Linked DNA regions of Runella sp. SP2. The protein of the gene in region 2 binds, or shares a complex with, the protein of the main gene of each other region. Links are inferred from orthologs where the notes say so. Each region holds a gene or a part of one and is shown on either strand. Other genes may lie near its edges.

Region 1 (7,892 bases), 5.1 Mb from region 2 along the record:
GACATGAGTGAGGTAAACATTGACGCACAGCTTGTAGCGCGAGAAAACACCCTTTCTCGCACCGAAGAAAAACTCGTTGAGATGTCGAATGGTTGTATTTGTTGCACGCTCAGGGAAGATTTGATGGTAGAAGTAGAACGGCTGGCCAAAGAAAACCGCTTTGACTACCTACTCATTGAAAGCACAGGCATTTCTGAGCCTGTTCCTGTGGCGCAAACTTTCACGTTTGTGGACGAAGAAAACGGCATTGATTTGTCTAAATGGGCACAAATCGACAGCATGGTCACGGTGGTGGATGCCTTCAATTTTGCCAAAGATTTTGGTTCGGTGGATACCCTTCAAACGCGCCAACTCAGTGAAGACCCGCAAGATTATCGGACAATTGTCAACTTATTGACCGACCAAATTGAGTTTGCCGACATCATCCTATTGAACAAAACCGATTTAGTCACCAAAGCACAGCTAGAAGAGTTAACAGCCATCATCAAGTCCTTGAACCCCGTAGCAAAAATTATCCCAACGACTTTTGGCAAAGTGCCTCCTTCCACGATTCTAAACACGGGTCTATTTGACTACGACAAAGCCGAGCAATCCGCAGGCTGGATTCAAGAGTTACAAAACACAGCCTCAGGCAAAGGACACACGCCCGAAACCGAAGAGTACGGCATCAGTTCGTTTGTATTTCGAGACAAGCGCCCTTTCCACCCTGAGCGCTTTTGGAATTACCTTTCCAACGATTGGCACGCAGGCATTATCCGCAGCAAAGGACTTTTTTGGTTAGCTTCCCGCCCCGACGAAGCCATTAACTGGAGCCAAGCAGGCGGCTCCCTTCGTGCTGAAAGCGCGGGAGTTTGGTGGTGCAGCATGCCTTTTAACCAGCGAATTCGGTATTCGGCTTACGTCTCAAATCAAAAGCTCATCGAAAGTAAATGGGATAAGCGTTTTGGCGACCGTCAAAACGAACTTGTGATTATTGGGCAAGATTTAAACCCCAAAGCGATTGAGCAAGAACTCCTTGCGTGTCTTTGTACCGAAGCAGAAATCAAAAAAATGGAAGCCAACGAACGTTTTTTTGACCCATTCCCAGTTTTATAATTTTTCATTCAACATATCCATCAAACTATGTCACTTTTTCACACCCGGCTTATCATTCTATTAGGTTTAGTTTTAACCCTTGGAAGTTGCAAAAAAGAAGATCCCGCTCCCGAGGATGAAAACGAGTTGATTACCACAGTTCGGTTAAAATTTACCGAAAATGGCACAACGACAACTCAAACTTTTGAGTGGAAAGATTTGGACGGCGACGGTGGTGCTGCCCCTACCATCAGCGCTATTTCTTTACGCCCAAGCCGCACTTACAAACTTGAGGTAGAATTTTTAAATGAAAGTGTGTCCCCAGCAGAAAGCATTAATAGCGAGATTTTGGAAGAAGCAGATGAGCACTTAGTCGTAGTAACCCCAAGTGCATCTAGCCTGTTTACTTACACCGCCACTGATAAAGACAGCCGCAACCTACCCATTGGATTGGCAGGTACGCTAGTGACAGGAGCAGCCAGCACAGGTACGATAAAAGTACAGCTTCGTCACCAACCGCCCGTTAATGGTCAACCAGTAAAGAACGGGACTGTCACTCCTGGTAGCGACGATGCCAACGTTACTTTTCCATTGTCACTCGTTCCCTAAAGCGTCAAGTTAATTCTCAAAACCTCTGAGGAAGGGATATATCTAAAAAAAAGCACCAAAGTAACTGAAAATCGCTTATTTATTAGTACTTTTGCGGTCTTAATTTTTTGAGGTGTCTTTTAGATAAAAAAGATATATGAAACTGTCCGAGTTCAAGTTTGACCTTCCTCAGAGCCTTGTTGCGCTCTATCCAGCCGATCGTGGCGACTCCCGCTTAATGGTGGTAAATCGTCAAACTAAGAAAATTGAACATAAAAAATTTTCCGAAATTATAGATTACTTCAGCGAAGGCGACGTAATGGTTGTCAACGATACCAAAGTTTTCCCTGCTCGTTTGTACGGACAAAAGGAAAAAACAGGGGCTAAAATCGAAGTATTTCTGTTGCGCGAGCTTAACCGCGAAATGCGCCTTTGGGACGTATTGGTGGATCCCGCACGTAAAATTCGGGTTGGAAACAAATTGTATTTTGGCGATAGCGATTTGGTAGCAGAAGTCATTGACAACACCACCTCGCGCGGCCGTACGATCCGCTTCTTATATGATGGCAACCACGACGAGCTCATGCGTGCCATCGACGAACTAGGCGAAACTCCCCTACCGCGCGACATCAAGCGCAAAGTAGAAGATGCTGACCGTGAGCGTTATCAAACTATCTTTGCCCAACACGTAGGCGCTGTAGCGGCACCTACCGCGGGGATGCACTTTACAAAAGTGATTCAGCGCCGCATGGAAATCAAGGGGATTAATTTTGCGCCTATCACTTTACACGTAGGCGTAGGTACTTTCCGCCAAGTGGATGTCGAAGATTTGACCAAGCACAAAACCGACTCAGAAAATTATGCAATTTCTGAACCAAGTACGGTGATTATTAACAACGCATTAGACAACAAGAAGAAGGTTTGTGCCATTGGAACAACTTCTCTCAAAGCACTTGAATCTTCGGTATCGGCCAATAATCGCGTTAAGCCATTTGTAGGATGGACTGATAAGTTTATTTTTCCTCCATACGATTTCAAGATTTCAAACGCGCTATTGACCAACTTCCACTTACCTGAGTCCATTCTATTGATGATGACTTGCGCATTCGGTGGACATGAGTTAATCATGGAGGCTTACGAGGTAGCCATCAAAGAAAAATATAAGTTTTTCAGCTACGGCGACGCCATGTTGATCATCTAAGCAAATGACAAAATTTGCCATTATCGTCGCTGGGGGAAGCGGAACACGCATGGGGAAAAAGATGCCAAAGCAATTTATTGAAATTGGCGGTAAACCCATTTTAATGCACACCATTGAGAAATTCCTTTCGTATGATTTCTCTTTGCAGCTCATTCTGGTTCTCCCAGCCAGCGAAATGCAAGCTTGGTACGCCCTGTGCGACAAGCACGAATTCTACCCTCCGATTGTCACCGTTACTGGCGGTGGCACCCGCTTCCAATCGGTCAAAAACGGGCTTCAACGCATCAGCACAAAAGAAGGACTCGTCGCTGTTCATGACGGAGTTCGTCCTTTTGTTACCCCCGAAATCATTGCCAAAGGGTTTGAGGTTGCCGCCGACAAGGGCGCTGCCGTCACGAGCGTTCCGCTCAAAGACTCTCTCCGATTTGTGGCCGAAGACGGCAGCAACCAATCAGCCGAACGCGCTTCTTACCAACTCGTTCAAACACCCCAAACTTTCCGACTCGATTGGATGCGCCCAGCTTTTGACGCTCCTGAGCAGCCTTTCTTCACCGACTGTGCCAGCGTTCTCAACTTTGCGGGCCGTGAAGTAACCCTCATCGACGGGGCGTACGAAAACATTAAAATCACAACGCCCGAAGACATTCTTTGGGCAGAGGCTTTTTTAGGTTCTCATCACTAACCAAAAGTCACTCCCTTGCGACATCGTCTTTCAGTTCAGGCTTATGTTGAAGGCGTTCTTTCGGGCAACCGAATGGTTTTAAGTCGTGCCATCACCCTTATCGAAAGTCAGCTTCCTTCCGACAAAGAACTAGCGCAGCAAGTTTTAGAGCTCATTTTACCGCACACTGGGCGTTCTGTTCGCATTGGAATTACGGGTGTGCCAGGTGTTGGAAAAAGCACGTTTATTGAAGCTTTTGGCAAAAAAATAACGGGTCTTGGCAAAAAGCTTGCCGTTTTGGCCATTGACCCCACCAGCCAACGCTCAAAGGGAAGTATCATGGGCGATAAAACCCGCATGGAAGAACTTTCCCACGACCCTTTGGCCTACATTCGGCCTTCTCCTTCGAGTGGCTCACTTGGAGGAGTTGCCAATAAAACCCGCGAAACGATGCTCTTGTGCGAAGCCGCTGGCTTTGAAATAATTTTTATCGAAACCGTAGGCGTAGGGCAATCTGAAACTTTGGTCAAAGGCATGGTCGATTTTTTCCTTTTGTTGATGCTGGCAGGTGCAGGAGATGAGCTTCAAGGCATAAAAAAAGGAATTATGGAAATGGCAGATGCCGTTGTCATCACCAAGGCCGACGGCACCAATCAGCCTGCTACCCAAAGAGCAGTAATCGAATATCAAAATGCGCTTCACTTGTTCCCCCCCACCGAAAATGGTTGGTATCCACAGGTAAAAACCTGCTCAGCCCTCGAAAATAAGGGTTTGGATGCTATTTGGGCAATGATTGAGCACTTTACGCAGCAAGTACAACAAAACGGCTTTTTCCATCGAAACCGTCAACAGCAAAGCCTCGAATGGATGCACAGCCTCATTCGGTATGCCTTAGAAGAGCAGTTTTATCAGCACCCCAAGGTTCTACAACAACTTGGCGAGATAGCGGCACAGGTAGAAAACGAAAAATGGCTGCCTATTAAAGCAGCCACCTATCTATTAGAGATTTTTAAAAACTCCCCTAATTAATAATTCGGAAAGTTACAGGTACACACTTAACATTTGAGCAGTCTGTACCAGCACTTTGAATAGTGACAGTCGCTGTTCCTTGTCCAGTTCCAGTTCCACAATCGCCCGTGACACTCTGTACCGTATAAGTAGTTGTATTGGTTGGAGTGACTGTTACGGTCTTGCTAGGCTCTTGTTGTGTCAGTGTTACCGAAATTCCACCGTTTAACGCTACCGTCGCTGGTAATACGCTATTTTGGGACGTAACGGTCAGCGTAGAGCTTCCTCCTGCTGCAATTGTTCCTCCACCTGACAATGTTACTGTAGGTGTAGCTGGGCATTGGTTATTGATAGGTGTCAACGCTCCTTGCGACACTTGTCTTGTCAATGACATATTATTTTGTGGGTCAGCAGGATCAGGATATGCCATTGTCACGACCGTTGACGGATTGCTTGAACTCACCGAAATACTATAACATTTGCTGGTATTTCCTGCGGTACTAAATGCCAAACACGCCACTGTTTTCCAGTTGGTATCCACCGTTGTTCCTTCTCCATTCACCCCATTATTTACGATGTTAATACTTAATGCACTGGTAGGATCTCCTGGCGTCCGGGTCATTCCAAGCAACGAATAGGTTCCTCCACTAAATACTCCCCGACTTCTATAAACGGGGTTACTCAACTGGTTTGTGGGATACGTTAACAAAATATTGGCATTCCCCATCACAAAGGCACTATCGGCAGAAGTAGCACGGATTTCTACGCACATCGTCACCGAATCTTTGGCGCAGTTATAACTCCCTGGAACAAGCCTCACCTCATAACGTCCTTGGGCCTTGGCAAAAGTTGCACTCATCAATAGCGCCCCGACAACTAAAAAAGATAGAAGATTAAACTTTTTCATATTTTCCGAATAATTGGTTCGATTTTTGTTAAAGCCCTCAACAGCCTGCCATTTATATTGGGCAATTAATATGCCGGTTTAAAAACTTACGCCTGAAAATTTTCCGTTGTTTTTCCTCCAGAGAATGTCGTCGTTGGCATTTACTTCTCCATCTAAATTATAATCCGTCAGTAAATAGCGCGCAAATTTCCCGTTGTCTAAGCGCCACGTGCTTGAGTCATTAGCATTTATCTCAGCAAAAGAAGATTTGTTTGAATCCCCCGCAAATAAGCAGTGAATAGCTCCAACCTGAAGCTGCCCCGACGCAGGTGCATTGGAAGGAATATAGGACTGTTGCTGGGTAAAATCGTACGTAATCTTATTGCTTGCAATGGCTACAGGTGTATGAGACGCCGCCCCAACGTGCGTTCGGTGTTCTACCAAAACATAATAAGACTGCGACGTGGACAAAGTAGGGCAAGCTGCCACCAAGGTCACATTACCATTTTTACGAAGTAAACCCGCAGTTCGATAGACCGTTGAGGAGGTATTGGTTACATCCGTTCGTAGTGAAATCAACACCCAATCTACCACATCGCTGTCGTAAGAACTTACCGTCTCTGTGCCCAAATAATTCCAAGGGGCTGTTTTATAAGGTTGACCAGCAGGAGTAGCTACTCCAAAGGGGCTTACGGGTGTTTGGCCAGGCAATAGCCCTTGTTGGTTGAGCGTCGTTGACATTTCAGTACTTCCCCAAACACCTTCCAAATATATTTTTATGGTTGGGCACGCCACAGAGGTTGACGTAGAAGTAACGTTTACAACGATGGTTGCCCGTGGGCTTTCACACGAATTTACCGTTTGGGATACATAATAGTTGGTGGTTCCCACTGCCGCCGTCGATGGTGTGGGGGCTGTCGTATTAAATGTTCCTCCCGTTGGGACCGTGTACCATTTTAAAGACGTACCCGTAGCGGTTAATGGGCTTGCTGTTTGTCCTTGTGTATAGTTAATTGGCGACGTAGCTGTAGGAGCAGCAGGCGTAGCCGTCACATTCACATCAATTTTTGTACGACTACTTTCGCAGCCACTTACCGTTTGAGATACCCAGTAACTGGCTGTACCTGCCGTTGTCGTTGATGGCGTCGGTGCCGTGGCGTTACCCGTACCACCCGTCCCTGCGGTGTACCAAAGCAAATTACTGCCCGTGGCCGTCAGCGCTACCGCCGTTTGGTTTTGGCAATAGTTAATCGGTGTCGTTGCGGTAGGAGCACTTGGCGTAGCTGTAACGACGACATCTATTTTTGCTCGGGTACTACTACCACAACTGCCCAAGGTCTGAGATACCCAATAACTGGTTATGCCTGCGGTCGTCGTTGAAGGCGTCGGTGCCGTGGCGTTGCCTGTACCTCCCGTCGCTACGGTGTACCAAAGCAAATTACTGCCCGTGGCCGTCAGCGCTACCGCCGTTTGGTTTTGACAATAATTAACAGGAGTTGTTACTGAAGGCGGAGGTGGCGTAGAACTCACAACAACGTCAATTTTTGTGCGATTGCTTTCGCAGCTATTTACCGTTTGAGATACCCAATAACTGGTTGTACCCACTGTCGTCGTTGATGGGGTTGGCGCAGTCGAATTGCCTGACCCACCCGTCGATACCGTGTACCACAGCAAATTACTACCCGTTGCACTCAACGCTACCGCCGTTTGGTTTTGACAATAATTAATTGGCGTCGTAGCGGCAGGAGAACTTGGCGTGGCCGTGACAATGACGTCAATTTTTGTGCGACTACTTTCGCAGCTATTTACCGTTTGAGATACCCAATAACTGGTTGTGCCTGCGGTTGAAGTCGATGGGGTTGGCGCTGTAGAATTACCTGTTCCACCCGCCGATACCGTGTACCACAACAAATTACTGCCCGTTGCCGTCAGCGCTACCGCCGTTTGGTTTTGACAATAATTAATTGGCGTCGTAACGGCAGGAGCGCTTGGCGTGGCCGTGACAATGACGTCAATTTTTGTGCGACTGCTTTCGCAGCTATTTACCGTTTGAGATACCCAATAACTGGTTGTGCCTGCGGTTGAAGTTAATGGGGTTGGCGCTGTGGCGTTGCCTGTACCGCCCGTGGATACCGTGTACCACAACAAATTACTGCCCGTGGCCGTCAGCGCTACCGCCGTTTGGTTTTGACAGTAATTAATTGGCGTCGTAGCGGCGGGAGCACTTGGTGCGGCCGTGACAATGACGTCAATTTTTGTGCGACTACTTTGGCAACCACTTACCGTTTGAGATACCCAATAACTGGTTGTGCCTGCAGTTGAAGTTGATGGGGTCGGGGCTGTCCCGTTGCCTGACCCACCCGTGGCTACCGTGTACCACAACAAATTACTGCCCGTGGCCGTCAGTGCCACGGCTGTTTGGTTTTGACAGTAATTAATTGGCGTCGTAGCGGTGGGAGCACTTGGAATGCTAT
Region 2 (7,935 bases):
GGATAAAGTTGAGCGAAACACCCGTTTTTTTTCAAACGGGAGGGAGAGAAGTGGCTACCGTTTCGGAATTACTCCGATTTATACCCTACCAAATGAAAGGCGGTTTGGCCGACGACGGCTTGGCGCGTTGGACACAAACGGGGGAGCTTTCTGAAACGTATTTTGAAGAGTTGACCAACTGTATTCGACAAACTCAAACGTCGCCGCAGTTTAGGACGGTGTGCGTTAGTAGTCATGCGTTTCATAATGCAGGGGCAAATATTGCCCAAGAGCTGGCCTTCACGCTTTCATCAGCAGTGACCTTCCTAGATAAACTTACCGATGAAGGTCTTGCGGTGGAGAAGATTTTGCCAAAAGTATATTTCTCTTTATCCATTGGTACAAATTATTTTCTGGAAATTGCTAAACTCCGTGCACTGCGGTATTTGTGGGAGCGAATTTGTGGGCAGTTTTTGAAGGAAGAAGGTACCTCCTTGCGTCGGTATGACAAAGCGAACTGCTACATCCATGCGCAGACATCGACGTTTTATGATGCAGCCACCACGCCCAACACCAATATGTTACGCGCAACAACCGAGGCCATGAGTGCGGTGATGGGTGGTTGCGACGCGTTGACTGTTCACGCGTACGATGCAGTATTTCAGGAGTCGGACGAGTTTTCGGAGCGAATTGCTCGGAATATTTCCATTCTGTTGAAAGGGGAAAGTTATTTAGACAAGACGATTGACCCTGCGGCGGGAAGTTATTACCTCGAAAATCTGACCCTTCAACTGGCCGACGAGGCTTGGAAATTGTTCTTGGCCATTGAAGAAAAAGGTGGATTTATGGAGGCAATTGCTCAAAATATCATTCAAGAAGCGATTGAGGAGAACTTTCAGCAAACCCTCAAAGCCTTGGAAGAGGGAAAACGTGTGATGGTGGGCGTCAATAAATTTAGGTTTGACGATGATGCCTTTGTGACGCCTCCCGCTATTGAAGTAAAGCCCATTCAATCTGCGTTTAAATTACTTGTCAACCGTCGAATTGCCCAATCGTTTGAAGTATAAAAGCTAAGATGACCACACCCGATAGAGTAAGCCGTTATTTGCAAATCCTGCTCATGGTGGCAGCGATTATGTATTTTACCAAAGTGATTACGATTCCGATGACATTTGGATTGTTGATTGCGATGGTGTTATACCCACTTTGTCGGTGGCTTGAACAACGCCGTTGGCCCCGAAGTGCTGCCATTGCGACTTGCCTGGCCATTGTGTTAGTGATTGGTGCGGGATTGGTTGGAATTATGGTATGGCAAGTGGTCGAATTACGGCAAGAATTACCGCGATTGACGCTAAAAAGTGACAAGATATTAGTTGATTTTCAACAGTGGCTCACGACGAAATGGCATATTTCCCTTGACATGCAAATCAATTGGCTACGACAAACGGCTAATAATTTGGGCAGTCGATTGGGGGCAGTTTTGTTGGGGACGGTCAATGCGACGGCAAGTTTACTGTTTAATTTGGTGATAATTCCCCTTTTCACGGCGCTATTTTTAAGCTACCGAGAACTGCTGATGCGGGGCTTATATCAACTTTTTGGCGATGCAAACCGCAACCGAGTAAGGGTGGTAGCGATGCAAACGGTAGATACCTATTATAACTACATCAAAGGCTTGCTCTTGGTATATTTGATTGTTGGTATTCTCAACAGTGTGGGCTTGGCCATTGTGGGGTTGAACCAAGCGATTTTGTTTGGTTTTATTGCGTCCATTTTGACCATCATTCCTTATGTTGGGATTGCGATTGGGGCATTGCTGCCCATTTCGGTTGCTTGGATGATGCACGATTCAATTTGGTATCCGTTGGGCGTGGTGGCGGTATTTAGCGTCGTTCAGTATTTAGAGGCCAATGTCATTTTTCCATGGGTGGTAGGTGTTCAATTAAAGGTAAACACGTTGGCGTCGGTGGTGGCGTTGTTTTTGGGCGGGGTCATTTGGGGGGTATCGGGGATGGTGTTGTTTTTGCCTTTTGTGGCCATTTTAAAGCTCATCGCCGATAATGTGGACGAATGGAAGCCCTTAGCAACGTTTTTGGGGCCTGATGAATTGTTTCAATAAAACCTTAATAGCTTTCATTTTAATTACTCTAAGATTTACAATACCAATGAAACAAGTTTTTTTATTCGTTATATTCTCAATTTTTTCTTATACAATGTATGGGCAAAATACTCAAAAAGAAGTAGCAGGTGATTCTTTATCATTAGACGTATTTCGAAAAATGTTAATTGGCTCAAATGAAATAGACTCGCTCTATACTTTTGACAAACGTTTTGTATATAAAACTACAATATCTGATACTAATGGTGTTATAACTAGTTCAAATGAAGAGTTTTTTTTTAATTCTAGATTACCGCATATACAGATGATAACATCTCTTGATATAGATTCCAATTATTTATTAATCGATTATAACAGGAAGATTGTCTTAATGTTTGAAACTACAGATTCTTTAAAGCGAGGTGTAATCCTACCCATAGTTTCGGTTGTTTCTCAATTGAATGATACAAAAGTAAAAACATCTCTGTTACTTGGAGCAAAATTAGATTTAGAGAATAAAAACATAAATTCCTTTGAATGTAAAAGGTTTGATCAGACCATTGATACATTAAAATCTACTTTCTATTTATCATCTAATGCCTCTGTATTTACTTTTTCTACTGCTGAAAAAATAAGTATGACAAAAATGCTTTTTAATGATTCAACGGTGAGTGGATTACTAGTGAAATGGATAATTACGAACACCAAAAGTAAAGTCATCGAAGAAAAAGTATTAACTACTATTGATGATGTAAAAATGGAATTGAATACAAAAGAATATTCTATTTTAGGTCTTTCTGGAGGGCTTTTTGCTGGCCTTTTAGAAGGTTCAACCTACAAAAGAGATACTACAGTATATGTATTACCGATAAGGCTCGACAATAAATATGGTATCATAAAGTACCAAGGGGATAAAGAAGAAACTATAGTCCCTCATGAATATGATGAATGTAAACTTTTAAGCGATAGTTTAATTGCATTGATGAAAGAAGGGAGTTGGCAAATATATCAAGTTTCTAAAAATAAATTCCTTCCAAATTTAGATTGTATAAATATCGAACGAATGGGAGGGCTTGAGATATCTACGATAGCATTACAGTTTCCTAGTTCCATTTGGGGTCTAATAGATTCTTTAGGTAATATCATTTCAGCTCCTAAATATGAAGACTTTGTTTATGAATCTTATTTTAATATTGCTAAAGCCAAGAAAAATAACTATTGGGGATTGGTTAATAAAAAAGGAGAGGAAATTACGCCTCAAATATATGACGAAATATCTTTCTACGATGGACCAGGTATAGCAGTTATGGAGAGTGGAAAATGGGGGGTTATAAGCTATTTAGGTGAAATAATTGTTCAACCACAATACGAAAAAATTAATGGAATTAGTGACTTGATAACAGTAAAGAAAAATGGTAAATGGGGTTTTATTGATAGAAATAATAAAATTGTTATTCCTTTTATATATAATAATGTAAATAATTTTTCTCAAGGTTTAGCGTCGGTTAAAAAAAATAATAAATGGGGTTTTATTGATAAGAAAAATCAAACTATAATCCCTTTTTTATTTGATGGGGCGTTTTATTTTGGCGAAGATGGTCGTTCAAGAGTTATAAAAGGTATGAAAGAGTTTGTAATTGATAAGACTGGTAAATGCATTGAAGATTGTAAATAATTGAACACATACTTATGAAACCCAACTTCCTCAACATAGAAAAAGAACTAGCTACTTCCTTGCGTCAACACGACAAATTGCAAGAGGGACTAAAACCCTTCGTCACTGCTGAAGGAATTAAAGTAAAAACGACATTTACCAAAGCAGATGTCGCCGATGCCGAACATTTGGGATTTGCGGCGGGAATTCCTCCCTTTTTGCGCGGTCCGTACAGCACCATGTACGTGATGCAACCTTGGACGGTGCGCCAATATGCAGGATTTTCGACGGCGGAGGAGTCCAATGCGTTTTACCGTAGAAACCTAGCCGCAGGGCAAAAAGGACTTTCGGTAGCGTTCGACTTAGCAACCCACCGTGGGTACGATTCCGACCACCCGAGGGTGGTGGGCGATGTAGGCAAAGCAGGGGTAGCCATCGACAGTGTTGAGGATATGAAAATTCTTTTCGACCAAATTCCCCTTGACCAAATGTCAGTTTCGATGACCATGAATGGGGCTGTGGTTCCGATTATGGCCTTTTATATTTTGGCCGCCGAAGAACAAGGCGTTTCTCCCGACCAGTTGGCGGGGACGATTCAGAACGATATTTTGAAAGAGTTCATGGTGCGCAACACCTACATTTATCCTCCCGCGCCAAGTATGCGCATCATTGGGGATATTTTTGCGTACGCAAGCCGTTTTATGCCCAAATTCAACAGCATCAGTATCAGTGGTTACCACATGCACGAAGCGGGCGCACCTGCCCACATTGAGCTTGCCTACACGCTGGCCGATGGGTTGGAGTACATACGGACGGGCTTGGAAGCGGGAATGGACATTGATGATTTTGCGCCGCGTCTGTCGTTCTTTTGGGGGATTGGCATGAACCATTTTATGGAAATTGCCAAAATGCGCGCAGGACGGTTGTTGTGGGCAAAAATTGTAAATAAATTTTCTCCCAAAAATAAAAAATCGTTGGCATTGCGTACCCACTGCCAAACCTCAGGCTGGTCGCTGACGGAGCAAGACCCCTTCAACAACGTGGCTCGAACGGCGATTGAAGCGATGGCGGCGGCCTTGGGTCATACCCAAAGTTTGCACACCAATTCGCTCGACGAAGCCATTGCCCTTCCTACCGATTTTTCGGCGCGGATTGCTCGAAATACCCAATTGTATCTACAAAATGAAACGGATATTTGCCGCGTTGTAGATCCGTGGGGAGGAAGCTACTACGTCGAATATTTGACCAAAGAATTGGCTGAGAAAGCGTGGGCGTTGATTGAAGAAGTGGAGCAAATGGGCGGAATGACGAAGGCGATTGAGGCGGGTTTACCCAAAATGCGCATCGAAGAAGCGGCCGCCCGCAAGCAAGCCCGCATCGACAGCGGAAAGGATATAATTCTGGGTGTTAATAAATTTAAACCTGACTCGGAGAAGGCACTGGATATTTTGGAAGTGGATAATCAGGCCGTTCGGGAATCGCAAATTGCGCGGTTGAATCGTTTGAAAGCCGACCGCAACCCCGAAAAAGTAAAAGCGGCACTTGAAGCCATTACGGAGGCGTGTCATCAGCAAGGAGGAACAGATTTTGACTCTAATTTGCTCAGTTTGGCCGTAAAAGCGGCGCGTTTGCGCGCAACCTTGGGAGAAATTTCGGATGCAATGGAAAAAGTTTTTGGAAGATACAAAGCCGTGATACGTTCAATTTCAGGAGTATATAGTGCGGAGGTTTCGGACGATGAAAACTTCCGCTTGGCCCGCGAAATGGCCGACCGTTTTGCCGAACTTGAAGGGCGTCGCCCCCGTTTGATGGTGGCTAAAATGGGACAAGATGGCCACGACCGTGGTGCCAAGGTGATTGCGACGAGCTTTGCCGATTTGGGTTTTGACGTGGACATGGGGCCGCTGTTCCAAACCCCCGAAGAAACGGCTCGTCAAGCGGTAGAGAACGATGTGCACGTAGTAGGAGCGTCGAGCTTGGCAGCGGGGCACAAAACCCTCGTTCCGCAACTGATTGAAGAACTCAAAAAGCTAGGCCGCGAAGATATTATGGTGATTGCGGGTGGTGTGATTCCTCCTCAAGACTACGATTTCTTGTACAAAGCAGGGGTAAAAGGCGTTTTTGGCCCAGGGACCATTATCTCCATTGCTGCTCAGAAGATTTTGAAGGAGTTGATGGGGGAGTAGCGAGAATAATAGGAGCATATTCTGTACTAAAAATATAATAAACTCGTTTGTAATAGAGTCTGCCTATTGCAAACGAGTTTATTGTTTAATGAGAAAAATATATGAAGAACTTTTTATACATCCTTCTTTTTCTTGCTTTTGTGAGTTGTAAAGACTCTGATGATCAAGGAGCTATTCCGTTGAATCCGAATGAGCCGTTTGGGGCGCGCTACCAAGTCATGCTGAACTATTATATAAAAGCAGTAGATTATGCTAACGGCTATAGGTCGTATTGGGTAGAAAAAGGGGGTAATCAAGCGGTAGTTCTATTTACATTAGAGCCAGGTGCCGACAGAATTTGCTGCGATAATGGTTCTCCCTTTATTGCCTTTGAAATTGACCCTAACCAACCCAAATTTGAATATACTACACCACAACAGCTTGAAAATGCGAAAGCAAATACAGGTTTAACAAACAGTTTTGCGGGGCCTCAGTCGTATGGGTTAAAGGATGGAAAAGTGAGTGGTGTGAAAGTGTCACCCAGAGAATGGCAAATCACCATTGATATTCCTCAAAAAACGACTAACTTTTACAATGGTATGGTGGTGAAAGGAAATTTCGTTGAAATTTAAAACCTTATTTTCTGCAAGACGTGCAAAGTAAATGGATGCCTCTGGTTTTAACACTGTGCTTAGCGATAGGTTTAAGCTTGCTAGTATCAAAGTTTAAAAACTGGAAGTCGAGAGAAAATTTCGGGACTGGATATAACGACGAACGAGAAGGCTTGGGGATTCCTCCTATTGGCCGTAAATGGTATTTTTCAACAGACACTGTAAAAGTCCATAATATCGTCAATCTACATTGGTTTAAATATGAAAACCCAGAAAAGGTAATTTATAATTCTACCATACTACCTCAGCATATCAGTAAAACAGTAGTGCTCACCAATGGCAAGCGTTCGTTGGAGCGTGACACCTACTATTTTAAAAGCAAGGGAGTGTTTCAAACGTTGACCTTAAGTTATGATTTTGACGAAAAAAAATGGGGTAGTTCGTTGGAAGTAGATTACAACGCGGATATTTTGATGGAGATGAATGCCGAAATTACCGAAAATCTGGAAGAAATATCGCTAAATAATGAGGTGACTCTTGAAATTAGAAATCGGGTGATAAATGAAGTATCAAAAAAATACCAGCCACTTATGAAGGCACCTTCTAACACTTATTTTGAAGCAAATGCCTTACAAAAAGCCGATAGCATTTTGACCAGTTGGAAGCTACGGCGGGTTGAAGGTTAAAAATGCAACTCTCAAACCTGTCGCCCCGTTAGCAATAGCGGGGCATTTTTTGTTATTTTGAGACGTATTTAATCGCAAAAACCATGGAAAACTTTCGGATTGAGAGTTTACAAATCTCACAAGTTGGCCCTTTTAATGCTCTCAATATCACTTTCCCACACAAAGAAAATTCTGAAAAAGCAGAAATTCATATTTTAACAGGCCCGAATGGAACTGGGAAAAGCACAATTTTGGAGTGTCTAATCAGTAGATTAGAAAATGCTTATTTTTTAAAAAAGCATTGGAACTCAAAGTCAGATGTTGAAATAAATTATTCGTATAAAGGTAAAAAGCATTCAGAAAATATAAATGGTTGGGTAGAAAACTCTTATCCTGATAGTTTTTTTTCAGAATACCTTCATTTAATAAGAAGATATTTTGAAGGAGTTAAATTTGAAATGCTTTATCTCACCTATTCAGGTTACCGAAAAATAGAAATTAACCGAGGTGTTTCTCAATCTATTGCAGAGCTTCAAGAAAATCCATTTAATAATTCTGTTGATTTCAATAATTCAATTAATACTCAGCAATTTCTTCAATGGGTGGCAAATACTATAACTAGAGAGTTGATTGCGTCCAGTAAAAAAGACAAAAATCGGGCTGATACTTATCGAAACAGTATTTCTATCATTGAAAATGCTATTTCAGAAATAATTGGTAGTGAAATAAGATTTATATTAGACGAGAACCCATTGAGTGTTTT

What was found. The genes of interacting proteins can lie anywhere in the genome.
Region 1: the proteins of scpA (region 2) and meaB are in contact, whole or in part, in a crystal structure (PDB 8DPB), measured with the Methylorubrum extorquens proteins. The link is inferred for Runella sp. SP2 from one-to-one orthologs. Residues at the interface, in SOR27001.1 of Methylorubrum extorquens: Glu577, Glu578, Asn579, Asp580, Gly581, Arg582, Arg583, Arg585, His596, Ala604, Ser605, Ala608, Asp609, Gly611, Phe612, Asp613, Val614, Asp615, Ile616, Gly617, Pro618, Leu619, Glu625, Arg628, Gln629, Val631, Glu632, Asn633, Asp634, Glu661; in SOR26638.1 of Methylorubrum extorquens: Arg20, Ala21, Ala24, Arg25, Thr28, Ser32, Arg33, Arg34, His37, Thr98, Gly99, Gly100, Ser101, Ile102, Leu103, Lys106, Thr107, Ala110, Ala113, Ile114, Asp115, Arg116, Ala118, Phe119, Ile120, Arg121, Pro122, Pro124.

The regions. Positions count from the first base shown.
Region 1 is NZ_CP031030.1:6,415,026-6,422,917, reverse strand. Bases 2,625-5,556 are described here. They hold meaB (methylmalonyl Co-A mutase-associated GTPase MeaB), read left to right. Parts: upstream 2,625-3,560; coding sequence 3,561-4,553; downstream 4,554-5,556. Other genes in these bases: DTQ70_RS25800 (GEVED domain-containing protein), read right to left, coding at 5,518-5,556; DTQ70_RS25805 (hypothetical protein), read right to left, coding at 4,546-5,439; DTQ70_RS25815 (2-C-methyl-D-erythritol 4-phosphate cytidylyltransferase), read left to right, coding at 2,868-3,545; queA (tRNA preQ1(34) S-adenosylmethionine ribosyltransferase-isomerase QueA), read left to right, coding at 2,625-2,863. Also shown: DTQ70_RS25830 (GTP-binding protein), read left to right, coding at 1-1,095; DTQ70_RS25825 (hypothetical protein), read left to right, coding at 1,123-1,683; more of queA, read left to right, coding at 1,820-2,624; more of DTQ70_RS25800, read right to left, coding at 5,557-7,892. UniProt on the Escherichia coli protein: Binds and hydrolyzes GTP. Likely functions as a G-protein chaperone that assists AdoCbl cofactor delivery to the methylmalonyl-CoA mutase (MCM) ScpA and reactivation of the enzyme during catalysis.
Region 2 is NZ_CP031030.1:1,323,931-1,331,865, forward strand. Bases 3,367-6,341 are described here. They hold scpA (methylmalonyl-CoA mutase), read left to right. Parts: upstream 3,367-3,766; coding sequence 3,767-5,917; downstream 5,918-6,341. Other genes in these bases: DTQ70_RS05590 (WG repeat-containing protein), read left to right, coding at 3,367-3,752; DTQ70_RS05600 (hypothetical protein), read left to right, coding at 6,019-6,341. In the rest of the region: DTQ70_RS05580 (methylmalonyl-CoA mutase subunit beta), read left to right, coding at 1-1,046; DTQ70_RS05585 (AI-2E family transporter), read left to right, coding at 1,055-2,098; more of DTQ70_RS05590, read left to right, coding at 2,145-3,366; more of DTQ70_RS05600, read left to right, coding at 6,342-6,528; DTQ70_RS05605 (hypothetical protein), read left to right, coding at 6,606-7,193; DTQ70_RS05610 (AAA family ATPase), read left to right, coding at 7,277-7,935. UniProt on the Escherichia coli protein: Catalyzes the interconversion of succinyl-CoA and methylmalonyl-CoA. Could be part of a pathway that converts succinate to propionate.